3 regions of the Burkholderia sp. BC1 genome follow, and region 3 is predicted to be linked to each of the others. Evidence: predicted binding sites of a transcription regulator. Region 3 holds the regulator's gene; each other region holds the start of a gene.

What was found. Region 3 encodes HrcA, which represses chaperone genes, less so after heat shock. Its sites were predicted from a motif close to TTAGCACTCNNNNNNNNNGAGTGCTAA; they were not measured.
Region 1: a site for HrcA is predicted at 3,420-3,446, ahead of rpoH (RNA polymerase sigma factor RpoH). Genes of this name have one in related genera too.
Region 2: a site for HrcA is predicted at 1,437-1,463, ahead of groES (co-chaperone GroES). Genes of this name have one in related genera too.

What each region holds. Positions count from the first base shown of each region.
Region 1 is NZ_JBQYLP010000005.1:38,794-45,784, forward strand. It holds gene leuA (2-isopropylmalate synthase) at 370-2,016, shown strand; gene ACSHSS_RS03940 (nuclear transport factor 2 family protein) at 2,152-2,535, opposite strand; gene ACSHSS_RS03945 (acyloxyacyl hydrolase) at 2,581-3,150, opposite strand; gene rpoH (RNA polymerase sigma factor RpoH) at 3,507-4,442, shown strand; gene cydP (cytochrome oxidase putative small subunit CydP) at 4,751-5,008, shown strand; gene ACSHSS_RS03960 (cytochrome ubiquinol oxidase subunit I) at 4,998-6,578, shown strand; gene cydB (cytochrome d ubiquinol oxidase subunit II) at 6,610-6,991, shown strand, end outside.
Region 2 is NZ_JBQYLP010000078.1:3,965-10,955, forward strand. It holds gene ACSHSS_RS26060 (LolA family protein) at 23-613, shown strand; gene ACSHSS_RS26065 (SRPBCC family protein) at 653-1,162, shown strand; gene groES (co-chaperone GroES) at 1,537-1,830, shown strand; gene groL (chaperonin GroEL) at 1,876-3,516, shown strand; gene ACSHSS_RS26080 (hydroxymethylpyrimidine/phosphomethylpyrimidine kinase) at 3,677-4,543, opposite strand; gene ACSHSS_RS26085 (rubredoxin) at 4,795-4,965, shown strand; gene ACSHSS_RS26090 (hypothetical protein) at 5,070-6,386, shown strand; gene ACSHSS_RS26095 (YqgE/AlgH family protein) at 6,566-6,991, shown strand, end outside.
Region 3 is NZ_JBQYLP010000002.1:24,002-30,992, reverse strand. It holds gene glnE (bifunctional [glutamate--ammonia ligase]-adenylyl-L-tyrosine phosphorylase/[glutamate--ammonia-ligase] adenylyltransferase) at 1-659, shown strand, start outside; gene recN (DNA repair protein RecN) at 789-2,438, opposite strand; gene ACSHSS_RS01400 (NAD kinase) at 2,458-3,360, opposite strand; gene hrcA (heat-inducible transcriptional repressor HrcA) at 3,492-4,514, shown strand; gene hemH (ferrochelatase) at 4,761-5,828, shown strand; gene ACSHSS_RS01385 (RNA-binding S4 domain-containing protein) at 5,825-6,232, shown strand; gene ACSHSS_RS01380 (hypothetical protein) at 6,204-6,365, opposite strand; gene grpE (nucleotide exchange factor GrpE) at 6,715-6,991, shown strand, end outside.

The DNA of each region.
Region 1 (6,991 bases), on a different contig from region 3:
GGCACGCCGGCCCGATCGCGCCCATTTGACACGCGCCCGCATCCTGGCATAGAGTTGCCGTCATGCGTTCCTTCCCGAACACCCTCCGAATTACCTCCGGCCGCCTAGCGCGGCCGCTATCGCTACGACTAGCCTAAGGCTGTCGTAGCGCCGTGCGACGTCTGCACGGTCCCTCCCAGCAGTTCCTCGCAGCACCCTTCTCGCAGTTTTTGCAACCCGAAGTCGTCAGCTTTCGTCCGTCTATCCGTCGGTCGAATCGCGAAGATCATCCGCATCCGCAGCGCGATCGCGCGCCACGGTGCGAGGCAGCGTCAACCGTCGCTCATGCCGTCCGTCTTCGCTCGCGACTTGAGACCCGAGGTCAAGAAGATGAAGCGCAACCCGCAAGAAAAGTACCGAGCGTTCGAACCCGTCCGCCTCAACGGCCGCAAGTGGCCGACCCGCACGATCGAGCGGGCGCCGGTGTGGATGAGCACCGACTTGCGCGACGGCAACCAGTCGCTGATCGAACCGATGAGCATCGAGCAGAAGCTCGAGTTCTTCGAGATGCTGGTCGCGATCGGGTTCAAGGAGATCGAAGTCGGTTTTCCGTCGGCGTCGCAAACCGACTTCGATTTCGTGCGCAAGCTGATCGACGAGAAGCGCATCCCCGACGACGTGACGATCGAAGTGCTCGTGCAGTCGCGCGAAGACCTGATCGCCCGCACGTTCGAAGCGCTCGAAGGCGTGCCGCGCGCGATCGTGCATCTGTACAACGCGATCTGCCCGTCGTTCCGCCGCATCGTGTTCGGGATGTCGAAGGACGACGTGAAGGCGCTCGCGGTCGAAGGCACGCGGCTCATCAAGGCATACGCGGCCGCGCGCCCGGACACGCAGTGGACCTACCAGTATTCGCCGGAAACCTTCAGCATGACCGAGCTGACGTTCGCGCGCGAAGTGTGCGACGCGGTCGCGCAAATGTGGCGTCCGACCCGCGACCACAAGATGATCGTCAACCTGCCGGCGACCGTCGAAGCCGCGATGCCGAACGTGTTCGCCGATCAGATCGAATGGATGGACCGCAATCTCGCGTATCGCGACAGCATCGTGCTGTCCGTCCATCCGCATAACGACCGCGGCACCGCGGTCGCGGCCGCCGAACTCGCGCTGCTCGCCGGCGCGGACCGCATCGAGGGTTGCCTGTTCGGCAACGGCGAGCGCACCGGCAACGTCGATCTCGTCACGCTCGCGCTCAATCTGTATACGCAGGGCATCGATCCGGGCCTCGACTTCTCCGACATCGATGCGGTGCGCCGCGTCGTCGAACGCTGCAACCAGATTCCCGTGCATCCGCGCCACCCGTACGCGGGCGACCTCGTCTTCACCGCGTTCTCCGGCTCGCACCAGGACGCGATCCGCAAGGGCTTCGCGCAGCAACGCGCGGACGCGCTGTGGGAAGTGCCGTATCTGCCGATCGACCCGGCCGATCTCGGCCGCAGCTACGACGCGGTGATCCGCGTGAACAGCCAGTCCGGCAAGGGCGGCGCGACGTACCTGCTCGAGCGCGGCATGGGCTTTACGCCGACGCGCCGCGTGCAGATCGAATTCAGCCACGCGGTGCAGACGCTCGCCGACGCGTCGGGCGCCGAAGTCACCGGCGACGCGATCTGCGCGCTCTTTGCCCGCGAATTCCTCGAAACCGACGGCCCGGCCGCGCGGCACGGCAACGGCGCGCGCTGGCAGAACCGCGAGATCGCGGGCGCGTTCGCGGCCGACGCGGCGCCCGAAGCGGCCGTGCAGCGCGCGGCCGCGGCATTCGCGGCGGCCGCCGGCGCGACGATCGACGTCGCGTCGTGCGAGCACGTGCGCACGGCCGACGGGCGCATCGCCGTGTCGGTCGGCTGCCGCGTCGGCGATGCGCCGCTGCGGCACGGCGTCGGCGTCCATGCCGACGCGTCGTGCGCGGCGCTCGATGCGGTCGTCAGCGCGATCAATCGCTCCGCGTGGCAGCACGCGGACCGGCGCGCGGCGGCCTGAACGCACACGACCGCTCGCCTTCGGCGCGAGCGGTGCGCAACCGCCCGTGCGCCGCGCGATCCGCGCCGCACGGGCAACAAAAAGCGGCCCAGAAGGCCGCTTCGGTCGATACATGAAAATGGGCGCGACGCGCGCTCAGGTGTCGGTTGCGCACCGCGTCGCCTGCCACGCCAGCAGGCGCCAGCGGCCCTGCTCCTGCGCCTGGACCGCCGTATAGGCGATTGGGAACACGAGGCCGCCGTTGTTCGTTTCCATCTCGATCAGCGCACGGCCCGTGACGAGGCAGGTGCCGTCGCCGACGGGCAGCACGTCCTGCGACTGAATCTCGATCTGGCGATAGCGGCGGCGGCCGGCGGCAATGGCGTCGATGAACTGCTGCTTGGTTTCCCGCTTGCCGTTCGTGTGCACGTAGAAGACCTTCTCCGACAGCAGCGCGTCGAGCGCCTCGCCATCCCCGTCGACCATCGCCCGGAACCGATCGCGCTCGAGCGCGCGGATCGCATCGACCACCTTCGTCATCGCCTGACTCCTCGGCAACGCGCACGCCGTGCGCGGGCATGCGGATCAGAAGTTGTACTGCACGTAGAACTGGTGGAAATTTACCCCAGGATTGGGCTCTTTGATACCCGCGTTCGACACATGCTGGAAGCGGTAGCCGACCTGGTACTGCTGCCGCTCGCCGAATTGCGCGCCGACGCCGACGACGTCCGCGAACTGAAAGGCGGTCGACATCGAGAAGTTGTCGGAAATCGTCGGGTGCGTGAGCAGCCGCACGCCGGCGCCGGCCTCGATGAACGGCCGGACCTGGCCGGCGCTCTTGATGAAGCGGAACATCGGCGTCGCGCCGAATTCGCCGATATTGGCGTGAATGTTGCCGCCCGTATGCCAGTAACCGACATGGCCTTCCAGCACGAACGCGAAGTGCCATCCGCCGATTTCCCACCAGTTCCAGCCGGGATCCCACACCACCGCCAGATCGGCCTTGTCGATACCGTGGCGATCGGAGAAGCCGCCGCCCGCCTGGATGCCCCAGCGGTCGGCGAAAGCCAGCCCCGACCCGGCGAGCAGGGAGGCCGCGACCGCGGCATGCAGGGCGATCCGGCTACGCGGCCGGCGGTTCTTCTTCTTGTTCATCTGACACTCCAACTTTGTGGGTTGAATGGAGCCGGCCGCGCGGCCGTGCTCGAGCGAACTGAATGGTATGGTAAAGGACTTTTCCGATCGGCATCGCGAAGCGAAATTGTTTGCTTCCAAATCTACAAAAATCGAAACCGTCTGCCGATTCGCGCCGCCGGCCGCCCTGTCGGAACTCCCGACTGCGCCTCCGGTCGAACCCTAGACTATCGACTCGACTATTTTGATAGATAACCGGGAACTCCGATGTCCGCACGGGCTCTAAGGTATTAGCACTCGGCTCCACGGAGTGCTAAGATTGGCCTCGGAATCTAACCCGAGACCAGGGTTCATCCCTGATTCCAAAGGAGTTTTTAGTGAGCAACGCCCTGACCCTCCCGAATACCCTGAGCCCGACGCCGGCCAAGGCCGAATCGGCAGGCTCGCTGGCGCTCGCAACTCATTCGATGTTGCCGGGTCAGCTTGGCAACATCGATGCGTACATCCAGGCCGTCAACCGCATTCCGCTGCTGACCGCCGAAGAGGAACGCCAGTACGCGACCGAATACCGCGAAAACAACAACCTGGAGGCCGCGCGCCGCCTGGTGTTGTCGCACCTGCGCCTGGTCGTGTCGATCGCGCGCAACTATCTCGGCTACGGGCTGCCGCACGGCGACCTGATCCAGGAAGGCAACATCGGTCTGATGAAAGCGGTGAAGCGTTTCGATCCGGCGCAAAACGTGCGCCTGGTGTCGTACGCGATTCACTGGATCAAGGCCGAAATCCACGAGTACATCCTGCGCAACTGGCGGATGGTGAAGGTCGCGACGACGAAGGCGCAGCGCAAGCTGTTCTTCAACCTGCGCAGCCACAAGAAGGGCATGCAGGCGATGACGCCCGAGGAGATCGACGGTCTCGCGCAGGAACTGAACGTGAAGCGCGAAGAAGTGACCGAGATGGAAACGCGCCTGTCGGGCGGCGACATCGCGCTCGAAGGGCAAGTCGAGGACGGCGAGGAATCGTACGCGCCGATCGCCTATCTGGCCGATTCGCACAACGAGCCGACCGCCGTGCTGGCCGCGCGCCAGCGCGACATGCTGCAGACGGACGGCATCGCCCAGGCGCTCGACGCGCTCGACGCGCGCAGCCGCCGCATCATCGAGGCGCGCTGGCTGCATGTCGACGACGACGGCTCGGGCGGCTCGACGCTGCACGATCTCGCGGCCGAATTCGGCGTCTCCGCGGAGCGCATCCGCCAGATCGAAGCGAGCGCGATGAAAAAGATGCGCACGGCACTCGCCGAATACGCATAATCCGACGATCCCGAACGCATCACCGAAAACCGCTGCCAACCGGCAGCGGTTTTTTTTCGTCCATTCGCCGCTTCGGCTTTGCGCGTGCATTTACCCGTTCTCGGGCATGTTCCGCAAAAGCTTGATCTGCCTCAAGTTTTTCAACCGGTTTCGCGACGGTCTGCCGCAGCGCAGCACTCGGCATTGCAAATGCGCGCTTTTAAAATTGGCATGTCCCGCGCAAAAGGATTAAAACAGCTTAACAGCCGTCACATATTCCGCATAAAGTCGCGCCAAAACCGCTTTAAATCGTTTCAGGGGAAACGGCATTGATCTCGATCAATCAGGAACCGGCCCGGCCGCGCGGCTGGCGCGCGCGCGTCGTCGCGTGGGCGCACGGCCCGACCCTCGCCCGCGACATCACGCTCGTGCTGATTCTCAAGCTGATCCTGTTGATGTCGCTCAAATACGCATTCTTCAATCATCCACAGGCTGAACACATGTCGTTGCCGCCTGCCGCCGTCGCCGAGAAGCTGCTCTCGGTACCGGTGCCCGCTTCTACCGAGGGAGACCACCATGATAAGTAGCGAAGTCGTCGATCTGTCACGTCTGCAGTTCGGCATCACGGCGCTCTACCACTTCCTGTTCGTCCCGCTGACGCTCGGCCTGTCCTGGCTGCTCGTCATCATGGAATCCGTCTACGTGATGACCGGCAAGCAGGTCTACAAGGACATGACGCAGTTCTGGGGCAAGCTGTTCGGCATCAACTTCGCGATGGGCGTGACGACCGGCATCACGCTCGAATTCCAGTTCGGCACGAACTGGTCGTATTACTCGCACTACGTCGGCGACATCTTCGGCGTGCCGCTCGCCGTCGAAGGCCTGATGGCGTTCTTCCTCGAATCGACGTTCGTCGGGCTGTTCTTCTTCGGCTGGAACCGCCTGTCGAAGGTGCAGCATCTGATCGTCACGTTCCTCGTCGCGCTCGGCTCGAACCTGTCGGCGCTGTGGATCCTCGTCGCGAACGGCTGGATGAACAATCCGGTCGGCGCCGAATTCAACTACGAGACGATGCGCATGGAGCTGACGAGCCTGTTCGACGTGCTGTTCAACCCGGTCGCGCAGGTGAAGTTCGTGCACACGGTGTCGGCCGGCTACGTGACGGCCGCGATGTTCGTGCTCGGCGTGTCGTCGTGGTATCTGCTGAAAAAGCGCGACGTCGATTTCGCGCTGCGCTCGTTCGCGGTCGCGGCCGGCTTCGGCCTCGCGTCCACGCTCTGCGTGATCGTGCTCGGCGACGAATCGGGCTACACGACCGGCGAAGTGCAGAAGATGAAGCTCGCCGCAATCGAATCGGAATGGGAAACGCAGCCGGCGCCGGCGTCGTTCACGCTGATCGGCATCCCGAACCAGGACGCGCAGCGCACCGACTATGCGGTCAAGATTCCGTATGCGCTCGGCCTGATCGCGACGCGCTCGATCGACGAGCCCGTGATCGGCCTGCGCGAGCTCGCGAAGCGCAGCGAGGCGCACATCCAGAGCGGCATGATCGCGTACGGCGCGCTGCAGAAGCTCAAGGCCGGCGACACGAGCGCCGCGACGCGCGCGCTGTTCGACGCGCACAAGCAGTATCTCGGCTACGGGCTGATGCTCAAGCAGTTCACGCCGAACGTGACCGACGCGACGCCTGCGCAGATCGAAGCGGCGGCGAAGAAGACGATTCCGCCGGTCGCGCCCGTGTTCTTCTCGTTCCGCATCATGGTGTTCCTCGGCTTCCTGTTCCTCGCGACGTTCATCGCCGCGTTCTGGTTCTGCGCGCGCCGCGAACTGCTGCAGGACAACCGCCGCTGGTTCCTGCGCTACGCGGTGTGGGCGATCCCGCTGCCGTGGCTCGCGGCGGAATTCGGCTGGGTCGTCGCCGAGCTCGGCCGACAACCGTGGACGATCGCGGGCGTGCTGCCGACGCATCTGTCGGCGTCGAGCCTCACGCCGACCGACCTGTACCTGAGCCTGGCCGGGTTCATCGTGTTCTACACCGCGCTGTTCGTGATCGAGATCACGCTGATGTTCAAGTACGCGCGCCTCGGCCCGTCGTCGCTGCACACCGGCCGCTATCACCACGAGCTGGCCGCCGCACGCGAACACGCGGCCGCGTGAGCATGCCCCCGCAACGACACAAGGAATCGCTATGGACTATGCAACGCTCAAGCTGATCTGGTGGCTGCTCGTCGGCGTGCTGCTGATCGGCTTCGCCGTCACCGACGGCTTCGACATGGGCGCGACCGCGCTGCTGCCGTTCCTCGGCAAGACCGACGACGAACGCCGGATCATCGTCAACACGGTCGGCGCGACGTGGGAAGGCAACCAGGTGTGGCTGATCACGGCCGGCGGCGCGATGTTCGCCGCGTGGCCGCTCGTCTACGCCGCGTCGTTCTCCGGCTTCTACTTCGCGATGCTGCTCGTGCTGTTCGCGCTGTTCTTCCGCCCGGTCGGCTTCGACTATCGCAGCAAGCGCACGGACCCGCGCTGGCGCGCGGGCTGGGACTGGGGCCTGTTCATCGGCGGCTTCG
Region 2 (6,991 bases), on a different contig from region 3:
CGCGAGCCTGATAGGAGCGAGCATGACAGCCGATCCAGTGACCGTTGCGCAGTCGCAGTTCGACCACGTGCACTCGTACCGCGCGACGATCCGTTCGACCGCGAGAAGCGGCGAGCACACCGAAATCCGCTACGCCTATCTGAAACCGGGCTTCGTCCGGATGGATTTCGTGTCGCCGCACCACGGCGCGGTGCTCGCGTACGATCCGGACGACGGCAAGGTGCGGCTGCGTCCGTTCGGCGTGCATATGCCGCCTGCGCTGACGCTGTCGCCCGACAACCCGATGGTGCGCGACCGTAGCGGGCATCGCGTCGACCGGTCGGACGTCGGTCAGCTGCTGCGCAACGTGCACGCGCTGCAGCAGGGCGGGGCGACGGTGAGCGAAGGCGAGGAGACGGTCGGCGGCCGCACGACGTTGCGCGTATCGGTGACGGGCGCGCCGGCACAGGCGGTCGACGGCGTGCATCGCTACCGATTGTGGCTCGATACCGAGGACGGATTTCCGCGCAAGGTCGTCAGCTTCGCGGACGACGACGGCGAGCCGCTCGAAACGGTGACGCTCGACGACATCGAGCTCGACGTCGCGTTTCCCGAGCGTTTTTTCGCGCCCTGATCCCGATTCGACGCTGCGCGACGGCGCGCCGGAGGCTGCATGGCGGAATACCGGTTTTCGACGACGTGGCACGTGGACGCGCCGCTGATGGCCGTCTGGGATGCGATCTACCAGGTCGACCGCTGGCCCGACTGGTGGAAGGGCGCCGTGCGGACCGTCGAACTGGAGGCCGGCGACGCGCGCGGCGTCGGGGCGCTGCACCGCTATACCTGGAAAGGCGCGCTGCCGTACCGGCTGACGTTCGACATGCGCGTGCGGCGCGTCGAGCCGCCGCACGTGCTCGAAGGCCGCGCGAGCGGAGCGATCGAAGGCGACGGCCGCTGGTCGTTCGTCGCCGACGGCGCGCGCACGGTCGTCCGCTACGACTGGCACATCCGCACGCACGCGCGCTGGATGAAGTGGCTGGAACCGATCGCGCGGCCGCTGTTCACATGGAATCACGACGTCGTGATGCGCGACGGCGCGAAAGGACTCGCGCGGCTGCTGGGCGCGACGGTCGAGACCGACGGCCGGACGTTCCGGCCGCTCGAGGGGTGCCCCGAAGCGTGACGCTGACCAGAGCCGGTGGCGCATCGCCGGCAGGGCGGACGCATTTTTTTCAACGTACGCGAAATAGTGCGGAACTCGCCGCGGTCCTGCTGTCCAAGCGGGGAACGATGATCGGGGAATCCCCTAACGCGGGCGGCCGCCGGTTTCGTGACGAACTTCCATCTCGTTGTTTCAAAAGGACCTTTCTGCGTTTTCCTCCCTTCCCGTGCGCCCGACGCGGCGCAAAAAAAGCCCCGGTATCTCTTCTTGAATTTGTCAAAACCCGTCCATATAATTAGCACTCGCTGCACGAGAGTGCTAACAATTCTCTGCCGGGCCTCTGGCCGGGCAGGTTCCCTAAGCGTTCTTCAATCTCAGTCAAGAGAGGAGTGAATATGAACCTTCGTCCTTTGCACGATCGCGTGATCGTCAAGCGCCTGGATCAGGAAACCAAGACTGCCTCGGGCATCGTGATCCCCGACGCAGCTGCTGAGAAGCCGGATCAAGGCGAAGTCCTGGCCGTTGGCCCGGGCAAGCGCGACGACAAGGGCGCCCCGATCGCACTCGACGTGAAGGTCGGCGATCGCGTGCTGTTCGGCAAGTACGCGGGCCAGACCGTCAAGGTCGACGGCCAGGAGCTGCTGGTCATGCGCGAAGAAGACATCATGGCCGTGGTCAACGCGAAGTAAGCGTCCACAACGGTACATATTCCCAAGAATTCAAGGAGTTAGAAGATGGCAGCTAAAGACGTCGTATTCGGCGATTCGGCCCGTGCGAAGATGGTCGAAGGCGTGAACATTCTCGCCAACGCAGTGAAGGTCACGCTGGGTCCGAAGGGCCGCAACGTCGTGCTCGAGCGCAGCTTCGGCGGCCCGACGGTCACGAAGGACGGTGTGTCGGTCGCGAAGGAAATCGAGCTGAAGGACAAGCTCCAGAACATGGGCGCGCAAATGGTCAAGGAAGTTGCTTCCAAGACCAGCGACAACGCAGGCGACGGCACGACGACGGCAACCGTCCTCGCGCAATCGATCGTCCGCGAAGGCATGAAGTACGTCGCATCGGGCATGAACCCGATGGACCTGAAGCGCGGTATCGACAAGGCCGTTGCAGCTGCCGTCGAAGAGCTGAAGAAGATCAGCAAGCCGTGCACGACGAACAAGGAAATCGCGCAAGTCGGCGCGATCTCGGCGAACAGCGACTCGTCGATCGGCGATCGCATCGCTGAAGCGATGGACAAGGTCGGCAAGGAAGGTGTGATCACCGTCGAAGACGGCAAGTCGCTCGCCGACGAGCTCGACGTCGTCGAAGGCATGCAGTTCGACCGCGGCTACCTGTCGCCGTACTTCATCAACAACCCGGACAAGCAAGTCGCCGTCCTCGAGAACCCGTTCGTGCTGCTGCACGACAAGAAGGTCTCGAACATCCGCGATCTGCTGCCGGTGCTCGAACAAGTCGCGAAGGCAGGCCGTCCGCTGCTGATCATCGCTGAAGACGTCGAAGGCGAAGCGCTCGCTACGCTGGTCGTCAACAACATCCGCGGCATCCTGAAGACCGTTGCGGTCAAGGCGCCGGGCTTCGGCGATCGTCGCAAGGCGATGCTGGAAGACATCGCGATCCTGACCGGCGGCCAGGTCATCGCGGAAGAAACCGGCCTGACGCTCGAGAAGGCAACGCTGGCAGAACTGGGCCAGGCGAAGCGCATCGAAGTGGGCAAGGAAAACACGACGATCATCGACGGTGCAGGCGAAGCGGCGAACATCGAAGCGCGCGTCAAGCAAATCCGCACGCAGATCGAAGAAGCGACGTCGGACTACGACCGCGAGAAGCTGCAAGAGCGCGTGGCGAAGCTGGCCGGCGGCGTGGCAGTGATCAAGGTCGGTGCTGCGACCGAAGTCGAAATGAAGGAAAAGAAGGCACGTGTCGAAGACGCGCTGCACGCAACCCGCGCTGCCGTTGAAGAAGGCATCGTCCCGGGCGGCGGCGTTGCGCTGATCCGTGCACGCACCGCGATCGCCTCGCTGACGGGCGCGAACGCCGACCAGAACGCCGGCATCAAGATCGTGCTGCGCGCAATGGAAGAGCCGCTGCGTCAGATCGTCACGAACGGTGGCGAAGAAGCGAGCGTCGTCGTGGCGGCCGTTGCTGCAGGCAAGGGCAACTACGGCTACAACGCAGCGACGGGCGAGTACGTCGACATGGTTGAAGCCGGCGTCGTCGACCCGACCAAGGTCACGCGCACCGCACTGCAGAACGCAGCTTCGGTTGCCGGCCTGCTGCTGACGACGGACGCAGCCGTCGCAGAACTGCCGAAGGAAGATGCACCGATGCCGGGCGGCATGCCGGGCGGCATGGGCGGCATGGGCATGGACATGTAATCGACTTCGGTCGATGAAGTCCGGAGCGCGCAGCGATGCGTGCTCCAGCCAAATAAAAAGACCCGCAGCGATGCGGGTCTTTTTTTTATCTGCGCGCGGCGCGAAGGGGACGGCCGGCGGCGGCCGAATCAGCGCGATCCACGAAGGGCCGCGCGCCGACTCAATGCCGATGCGACGTCCGCGGCAGCGGCTCGACCGCAGCGGCCGGCGGCGCATCGGCGTCCTCGTTGCTGCGCGCCCAGAAGAAGCGGTCGGGCAGATACGCGCCCATCCCGGGCCGGAACGCGTCGCGCACCGCCTGATAGAGATATTCCTGCGCTTCGCGCACGGCCTCGGGCGGTTCCTGGCCGTTCGCGAGCAGCGCCGCGATCGCCGCGCCGAGCGTATCGGTGATGCCCATCAGCCGGTGCGGCGAGCGGTCCCACATGTCTTCGCGCAGCTGGCCTTCCTCGCCGTACAGCGTGTTCACGAGCCGGTGCGAGCCCGTTTCCGACGACAGGATGTATTCGCAGCCCTGCGACAGCAGATGCGACACGGCCGCATCGAGATTCGGCGCTTCCGCATCGCCGTCCGGCTGCGCGAGCGCGATCAGCGTCGCGTGATCGGCGACGAGCAGCGTCGTCTGCGGCGCGAGCAGATCGGCGATCGACTCGCGCAGATCGTCGGCGGCGAGCACATGCTCGTCGTCGAGCGTGAAGTCCGGCGCGAGCACCAGCGGTACGCCGTCGTAGTCGGCGACCACTTCGGCGATCGCGCTGACGACTTCCGCGCGCGTCGCGGCGCCGATCTTGAACGCGGCGACCGGCATGTCCTCGAGCAGCATGCGCGCCTGCGCGGCGACGACGTCGGGATCGAGGCCGGTCACTTCATCGCAGGCAGCCGAGTCGCGCACGGTATAGCCGGTGAGGACGGACACGCCGTGGCAGCCCATGCTCGCCAGGGTCATCAGATCGGCTTGGAGGCCGGAGCCGCCGGTGGGATCGGACAGGCCGAAGGTGAGGACGATCGGAGGGGCGTTGCTGGACATGGAAAAAAGGGCAAGAAAAATACGGGGAAGCGACGGAGGTGCGGCGGCAGCAGGCGACGGGCCGTCGGGCCCCGTGTTGCCCGGCAGGCCGCACTGTGCGCCCATTATGCGGCGGAATCCGGCCGATACGACGGATTTTTTAGCGCAGCACAACGTAGTCGCTGCACTCCAGCGCGATTGCTAGGCAGTCCGGCCCCGACACGGTACCATCATGGCTCCCGAATTTACCGACTTTCCCGACGCGGCTTAAGATGGAATACAAGAGCTGGATGTGCCTGATTTGTGGCTGGATTTACGACGAAGAAGCCGGGCTGCCGGACGAGGGCATTGCCCCGGGCACGCGCTGGGAAGACGTTCCGATCAACTGGACGTGTCCTGAATGCGGCGCCCGCAAGGAAGACTTCGAAATGGTCCAGATCTGATCGGACCTTTGCCGCACGGACACTCCGCTTTGGCCTCGCGCGGGCCCGGCGCTCGCGCGCCGCGACCCGCGCGAGCGGCTTGACGACCCCACGCGCGCGTGTCCATGACGTCCGAACCGGCGACCGTTCCCCCTCCTGACGCATTGCCCAATCCGCGCGGCGGCGCCGTGCGCGCGGCCGACGCGGCGCTCGCCGCTGCGGCCGATGCAGCCCATGCGGCCGAACGGCACGCCGATGCCGCGGCGCCGCTCGCCGAAGCGGCGGCCGTGCTGGCCGAAGCCGGCTGGTTGCCGGCCGCGAGATTCGCGGGCCAATTGGCTGCTGGCGCACCGTTCGCGGCGACGGCAAGCGAAGCGGACGTCGCCGCGTGGCGCGCCGCGCTGCGCGATTTCCGTGCGGCCGTCGGCCGGCACAATCTGCGCGAACTCGCGTGTTCGCCGGTCCTGTTTGCCCATTTCCGTACGCTGCGCGCGCTGACGGGCGGCGGTGCGCCCGCGGCCGTTCCGCTCGACGCGCTGGCCCTCGTCGGCCGCGCGGTGCCGGCCGCGTCGCTGCGTGCGCTGCCGGACGGATTCGCGGCCCGCGTGCGCGCCCGTTATGAACAGGCGCTGCTCGGTGCGCTGCGTGCGGAAAATCCGGCATCCGGCCCCGCACTCGACGAACTCGACGCGATCGCCGCCGCGCTCGCCGACGATACGCCGTACGACTTCTGGCGCCTCGCGGCAGCGTGCATGCGCGCGCTGCGTGCGAGCGGCGCACCCGATCTGAAACGCTTTCTGGCGCGCACGAACTTGCTGCTCGCCGAACACGCGAACGGGCGGCCATACGCACCGCCCGAACTCGTGCGCGAAACGGTTGCGCTGTTGTGGCGCGATTTCGCGCTGTTCGGCGCGGCGGCCGAAGACGCCGCGCTCGTCGACGTGCTGCACGACTATGGGCTCACGGTCGACTGGCACGTGGCCGGCACGCCCGGCTCCGAAGCGCTGTGGGAAGCCGATGCGGCGCGCGCCGAGCACGACGCGCTCGCCGCCGCACCGACGCGCACGCTCGGTGTCGTGACCGTCAACGCACATGCGTATGAGGATTTCCTGCAGACCGCCGATGCGTCGATGACCGATCTCTCGGCTCATCCCGCGGCCGCGGATGCCGGCGCGGCATGGCGCGCGTCCGCAGCCGCGTACCGCGTTGGCGCGGCCGCCTGCGCGCTCGGGCTCGGCCACGCGGCGCTGCTGGCCGATACGCTCGGCCTCGCATGGCGCCGCGCCGCGCACGGGCTGCCGCTCGCCGGCAGCGCACGCGACGCGCATGCGCGCGCGGCCGACATGCTGCGCGCCGCACTGCTGAAGATTGCGGCCGGCGTCGCGCCGCCGGACCTGACGGCGGGGTCCGAAGCGCTCGGCACGGCGCTCGGCCGGCCCTGAGCGGAGCGCCGGCCGGCATGGCGCGGCGGGCATGCCCGCGCCGCTGCAACGCGCTGCCGACAGCGCCCGCGCGCGTGTTAGAGTGCCGTGTAATCGCGCGCGTCATTGCCAGCGCGTCGCGATGTTGCTCGTTGATCGCGGCCCGGTCAGGCCGCAGCGTCTTTGCTAAAATTCAAACCATGTCAAAGCCTTCCGATCGCATCAATCTCACCAACCAGTTCCTGATCGCCATGCCGAACATGGCCGATCCGACGTTCTCGGGAACGGTGGTCTATCTTTGCGATCACAGCGAGCGCGGTGCGCTCGGCCTCGTCATCAATCGTCCTACCGATATCGACCTCGAATCGCTGTTCAACCGGATCGACCTGAAGCTCGAGATCGAGCCGCTGCTGCACATTCCCGTGTATTTCGGCGGCCCCGTGCAGACCGAGCGCGGCTTCGTGCTGCACGAGCCGGTCGAGGGTGCGAACTACAGCTCGTCGATGTCGGTGGAGGGCGGGCTCGAGATGACGACGTCGAAGGACGTGCTCGAGGCGGTCGCAACGGGCACCGGCCCGAAACGCTTCCTGCTGACGCTCGGCCATGCAGGCTGGGGCGCCGGGCAA
Region 3 (6,991 bases):
GGCTGACGACGGCCACCGGCGCCGGCGCGCTGTTCGACATCGACCTGCGCCTGCGGCCGAACGGCGAGGCCGGGCTGCTCGTGACGGATCTCGACGCGTTCCGCCGCTATCAGCTGCGCGAAGGCGATGCGGCGAACACCGCCTGGGTCTGGGAGCACCAGGCGCTGACGCGGGCGCGCTACAGCGCGGGCGACGCGGAGATCGGCGCGGCGTTCGAGGCGATCCGCCGGCAGGTGCTGACGACGCCGCGCGACGCGGACGTCCTCGCGAAGGAAATCGTCGACATGCGCGCGAAGGTGCTCGCCGGACACCCGAACCAGACCGAGCTGTTCGATCTGAAGCACGACCGCGGCGGGATGGTCGACATCGAGTTCATCGTCCAGTACTGGGTGCTGCTGCACGCGTCGAGCGACCCGGAACTGATCCGCAACACGGGCAATATCGCGCTGCTGCGCGAAGTCGCGCGCTTCGGGTTGATGGGCGAGGACGAGGCCGAGCGCGTCGGCGCGGCGTACCGCACGTACCGGAAGCTGCAGCACAAGCTGCGGCTCGACGGGATGGAGAAGGCGCGCGTCGAGCCGGCGCTCGTCGCCGACGAGCGCGCGGCCGTGATCGCGCTGTGGACGCGTGTATTCGGTGCGCTTGAAACGGGCGTTTGATTGGCGGCGGCGTGCGCGGGCGGGCGGCGCTTCTATATAAGTAAACGCGCGGGCGGAGCAGGCGGGCGCACGTGCGGTCCGCCCGCCGCGACGGCGCTGCGGCGCCGGCGTGCTTGCTGCGCCGCAGCGTCAGGCCGCGAGCATTTCCTTCGCGTGCTTGCGTGTCGTGGCGGTGATCTCGAGCCCGCCGAGCATCCGCGCGACTTCCTCGATCCGGCTCGCCTTGTCGAGCGCGACGACGGTCGACACCGTGCCGCCGTGCTCGTCGCTGCCTTTCGCGACCTGGAAATGGTGGTCGCCGCGCGCGGCGACCTGCGGCAGGTGCGTCACGCACAGCACCTGCCGGTCGCGCCCGAGCTGATGCAGCAGCCGGCCGACGACTTCGGCCACGCCGCCGCCGATACCCGTATCGACCTCGTCGAAGATCAGCGTCGGCGTCGGGCTCGCGGCGCTCGCGATCACCGCGAGCGCAAGGCTGATCCGCGCGAGTTCGCCGCCCGACGCGACTTTGGCAAGCGGGCGCAGCGGCACGCCGGCGTGGCCCGCAACGCGGAATTCGATCTGTTCGAGCCCGTGCGGGCCGCCGTCCGCGAGCGGCACGAGCGCGACTTCGAAGCTGCCGCCCGCCATCGACAGCTCCTGCATGCCGGCCGTCACCGCGGTGCCGAGCGCCTTCGCTGCTTGCGCGCGCGCCTTCGACAGGCGCTTCGCGTCGGCCAGATAAGCGTCCCACGCCTTCGCCTGCGCGGCTTCGAGCGCGCCGAGATCGGCCGCCGCGTCCAGCGCGGCAAGCTGCGCGCGGCGCGCCGCGTGTTCCTCGTGCAGCGTGTCGGGTGGCAGCCGGAACTTGCGGGCGGTCGAATGCAGCGCGTCGAGGCGCATTTCGACCTGCGCGAGGCGGTCGGGATCGAGATCCAGACGCTGCGCGTAATGCGACAGCGAATAGACCGCTTCCTGCAGCTGGATTTCGGCCGGCTCGAGTGACGCGAGCGCGTCGCCGAGCGCGGCATCGTAGTCGGCGAGGCTGCGCAGCTTCGACACGATCGCGCCGAGCTGCGTGAGCATCGCATCGTCCGATTCGGACAGCGCATCGAGCGCGCCGCGCACGCCTTCGATCAGATTCGCCGAATGCGACAGGCGCTTGTGCTCGGCGCTCACCTCTTCCCATTCGCCCGGCTGCGGCGCGAGCTTGTCGAGCTCCGCGAGCTGCCACGCGAGCTTTTCGCGCTCGAGCTGCAGCTCGCGTTCGTGCGCCTTCGCCGCGTCGATCGCCTGCGTCGCGTCGCGCCAGACACGCCACGCGCGCGCGACGTTCGCGGCCTCGGCGACGAGCCCCGCGTGCGTGTCGAACAGCTCGCGCTGCGCGTCGGGACGCATCAGCAGCTGGTGCGCGTGCTGCCCGTGAATGTCGACGAGCATCTCGCCGAGTTCGCGCAGTTGCGCGAGCGTCGCGCTGGTGCCGTTGATGAAGGCGCGCGAGCGGCCGTTCGCGTCGATCACGCGGCGCAGCATCACGGTGTCTTCGGCATCGAACGCGTGTTCGTCGAGCCAGCGCGCGACGCGGTCGTGCGGCGTGAATTCGGCGGTGATGTCGGCGCGGCTGCAGCCGGTGCGCACGACGCTCGCGTCGGCGCGTTCGCCGAGCGCAAGGGCGAGCGCGTCGATCAGGATCGATTTTCCGGCGCCGGTTTCGCCGGAAAAGACGGTAAAGCCGGCGTCGAATTCGAGATCGAGCGCGGCGACGATGACGAAGTCGCGTATCGAGAGGTGGCGGAGCATGGTGTCGGGCGGCGGCGCGTCAGGACGCCTTGTCGTCTTCGTTCGAGGCGTGCTCGTTCCAGTGCAGCTTCTTGCGCAGCGTCGCGTAGTAGCTGTAGCCGATCGGATGCAGGAACGGCACCGTGTGCTTCGAGCGGCGCACCTCGATCGTATCGTTCAGTTCGAGCGCGGTGAACGACTGCATGTCGAAGTTCACGTTGACGTCGCGCCCGCCGACGATCTGGATCGCGATCTTCGAATCGTCCGGCAGCACGATCGGCCGGTTCGACAGCGCGTGCGGCGCAATCGGCACGAGCACGATGCCCTGCAGCTGCGGATGGAGGATCGGGCCCGCCGACGACAGCGCGTACGCGGTCGAGCCGGTCGGCGTCGCGACGATCAGGCCGTCGGAGCGCTGGTTGTACATGTACCGGCCGTCGACCGACGCGCGCAGCTCGACCATCCCGGAGAAGCCGCTGCGGTTCACGACGACGTCGTTGAACGCGAGCGCGTGGTAGATCGGTTCGCCGTCGCGGACGATTCGCGCCTCGAGCAGCGAGCGCTCCTCGCGCTCGAACTTGCCCGACAGCATCACGGGGACGAGCGCCTGCATGTCGGCCGCGGCGATGTCGGTGATGAAGCCGAGCCGGCCGTGGTTGATGCCGATCAGCGGCGTCCGGTACGGCGCGAGCTGCCGGCCGATGCCGAGCATCGTGCCGTCGCCGCCGAGCACGACCGCGACGTCGGCGCGCGCGCCGATCTCGGCCGGCGTCAGCGCCGGATAGCCCGAGATGCCGATCTCGCGCGCGGTGTCGCCTTCGAACACGACCTCGAACCCGCGCTTCGCGATGCAGGCGGCGAGCGTCGCGAGCGGCTCGGCGATGCCCGGCGTGTTGCTGCGGCCGACGAGTGCGACGGTGTTGAACAGATTACCGGTTTTCATGCCGGCATTACACCATAGCTCGATGCCGAAAAGAACCGGTCGTGCCGCCGCGGGGCCGGATCGGACGCCGCCGCGCAACAGCGCTTGCGGCCACTCGCCGCGCTCGCGCGGTTGCGCTAAAATTTTCCACCATGCTAGATCCTCGCGCACGAACCCTCCTGAAAACCCTGATCGAACGGTATATCGCCGACGGTCAGCCGGTCGGATCGCGCACGTTGTCCCGGTACTCGGGGCTCGAACTGAGCCCCGCGACGATCCGCAACGTGATGTCCGATCTGGAGGAGCTCGGCCTGGTGTCGAGCCCGCACACGTCGGCCGGCCGCGTGCCGACGCCGCGCGGCTACCGGCTGTTCGTCGACACGATGCTGACCGTCGAAACGCCGATCGACGCCGCGGCCGTCGCGCGGCAGGTGCAGAGCACGCTGCAGGCCGGCGAGCCGCAGCAGAAGGTGGTCGCCGCCGCGGCGAGCGTGCTGTCGAACCTGTCGCAGTTCGCCGGCGTCGTGCTGACGCCGCGCCGCAGCCACGTGTTCAAGCAGATCGAGTTCATGCGGCTGTCGGAAAAGCGCATCCTGCTGATCATCGTGACGCCCGAAGGCGACGTGCAGAACCGCATGCTGGCGACGCCGCGCGACTATTCGCCGTCGCAGCTGACCGAAGCGTCGAACTACATCAACGCGCATTTCGCGGGCCTGTCGTTCGACGAGGTGCGGCGGCGCCTGCGCGACGAAATCGACCAGCTGCGCGGCGACATGACCGCGCTGATGCACGCGGCCGTGACGGCGAGCACCGAGGTGCCCGACACCGAGGACACGGTGCTGATTTCCGGCGAGCGCAACCTGCTCGAGGTGGCGGACCTCTCGTCCGACATGGCGCGGCTGCGCAAGCTGTTCGACGTATTCGACCAAAAGACGGGCCTCCTGCAACTGCTCGACGTGTCGAGCCACGCCCAGGGCGTGCAGATCTTCATCGGCGGCGAATCGACGCTCGTGCCGATCGAGGAGATGAGCGTCGTCACCGCGCCTTACGAGGTGAACGGCAAGATCGTCGGCACGCTCGGCGTGATCGGGCCGACGCGGATGGCGTACAACCGCGTGATCCCGATCGTCGACATCACCGCGCGCCTGCTGTCGCTGACGCTGAGCCAGCAATAGCCGGCACGAGCGCGTTTCGCCATCATCGGCGCGCGGGCGCCGCGCCGCCAGTCGGCCGGACGGCCAGGGGGCGGCGGATCGATCGTCGCGGGCGGCCTGCGCGCCGGGCCGGTCTCCCGCGGTTTGACCACGCGCCCCGACCTGCGCGCCGGCCGGTCTTCCGCGGCCCGGCCTTCGCGGCCCCACCTCCGCGCCCCGCTATAATTGAAAACCATCCGGTTTCGTGCCTCGAGCACGCTCTTGCCCATGCGTTTCGACCTTGAGCCGCCTTCGAGCGTCGCGGCTGCCCACCGCGTCGGCGTGCTGCTGATCAATCTCGGCACGCCCGACGCGCCGACGCCGCGTGCGGTGCGGCGCTACCTCGCCGAATTCCTGTCCGATCCGCGTGTCGTCGAAATCCCTCAGCCCGTCTGGCAGGTGCTGCTGCGCACGCTGATCCTGCCGCTGCGCGGCCGGGCGTCGGCGAAGAAGTACGCGGCGGTCTGGATGCCCGAGGGTTCGCCGCTGCGCGTGTACACCGAGCGTCAGACCGAGGGCGTGCGGCATCTGCTCGCCTCGAACGACTATCACGTGCTGGTCGACTACGCGATGCGCTACGGCAGCCCCGGCATCGCGCAGGCGCTCGCGCAGTTCAAGCGCGCGGGCGTCGAGCGCGTGCTGCTGATGCCGATGTACCCGCAGTATTCCGCATCGACGACGGCCACCGCGTTCGACGCCGCCTTCGCGGCGCTCGCGCGCATGCGCAACCAGCCGGAAGTGCGCACGGTGCGCCACTATGCCGACCATCCGGCCTACATCCACGCGCTCGCCGAGCAGGTGCGCCACTACTGGGCGCAGCACGGCCGGCCCGACTTCGCGGCCGGCGACAAGCTCGTGCTGAGCTTTCACGGCGTGCCGAAGCGCACGCTCGATCTCGGCGATCCGTATCACGACCAGTGCCAGCAGACGGGCGCGCTGCTGATGGCCGCGCTCGGGCTCTCGACGATCGAATGCCGCGTGACGTTCCAGTCGCGCTTCGGCAAGGCCGAATGGCTGCAGCCGTACACGGCGCCGACGCTGCGCGAGCTCGGCGAGGCCGGCGTGCGGCGCGCCGACGTGTTCTGCCCGGGCTTCACGGCCGACTGCCTCGAGACGATCGAGGAGATCGGCATGGAAGTGCGCGACGAGTTCATCGCGGGCGGCGGCCAGTCGTTCCACCGGATTCCGTGCCTGAACGGCGCGCCGGCGTGGATCGGCGCGCTCGGCGAGATCGTCGCGGAGAATCTGCAGGGCTGGCCCGTGCGGACCGCCCAACCCGAAACGGTGAACGGATGAACTACAGGATTTCGACGGAGCCCGGCGCGAAGCTGCGCATCGACAAATGGCTGTGGGCCGCGCGGTTCTTCAAGACGCGCTCGCTCGCGAGCGATGCGGTCGACAAGGGGCGCGTGAAGATCGGCGGCGCGGCCGTCAAGCCGGCGAAGGAAGTGCGCGTCGGCGACGAGGTCGAGATTGCGATCGACGGCATCGTCTGGCACATTGCCGTGCTGGGCGTCTGCGACGTGCGCGGGCCGGCGAGCGTCGCGCAGACGCTCTATGCGGAAACGGAAGCAGGGCGCGCCGAGCGGCTCGCCGAACTGGAGCGGCGGCGTACGTATCGCGAGCCGGCGGCCGCGCTGCACGGCCGGCCGACGAAGCGCGACCGCCGCATCATCGACAAACTGTCCGGTGGACGCTGAACAGCTGATCGAACGTCGCGCGCACGCTGCCGTATTCGGTCGTGCGGTCGGTCACGGCGCCCGAAAGGCAAATGGTGGTGGTGCCGGCGATGAGTACCAGCGCGACCGCCGATATCGCAAAGGTCAGTTTCACGGTACTCCCCTCGAAAAGACGGGTAAATGGCGCCAGGCGGAGATCGGGCGGCGGGAGCTAGGGTAAACGCGCTTTTCCCGACGCCTGAAACGAGTGTAGTGCAGCGCACAGTGCCGGGCTAGTACTTCCCCGGTAAGCGTTGTTACCGGCCGTTTCGCGCGATTCGGCGGCCGATGCGCGCAATGCGGGGCAAACCGCATCGTTGTTTCGCCGCACGCGCGAATTCCGGCGAATCTCCCTCTTGAAACCGCGGTTTTTGCCCTTATCTGCACCAGCAATGTGCGGCACCTTCGGTCATACGTCCGGCGGTTGCCGATTTGGCTTCAACCTCTAATCGACTTTCAGCGACATGGAAAACACGCAAGAGAACCCGGCATCCCAATCGGCCGAAGAAAACGGCAGCGAGACGCAGGCGGCACAAGACGCGGCTCCCGCCGCGCAAGCAGCCGACGCGGCGCTCGCCGAGGCTCAAGCCAAGGTCGCCGAGCTGCAGGAAAGCTACCTGCGGGCGAAGGCCGAGACCGAGAACGTTCGTCGTCGCGCGCAGGAAGACGTCGCGAAGGCCCATAAATTCGCGATCGAAAGCTTCGCCGAGCACCTGCTGCCGGTGCTCGACAGCCTCGAAG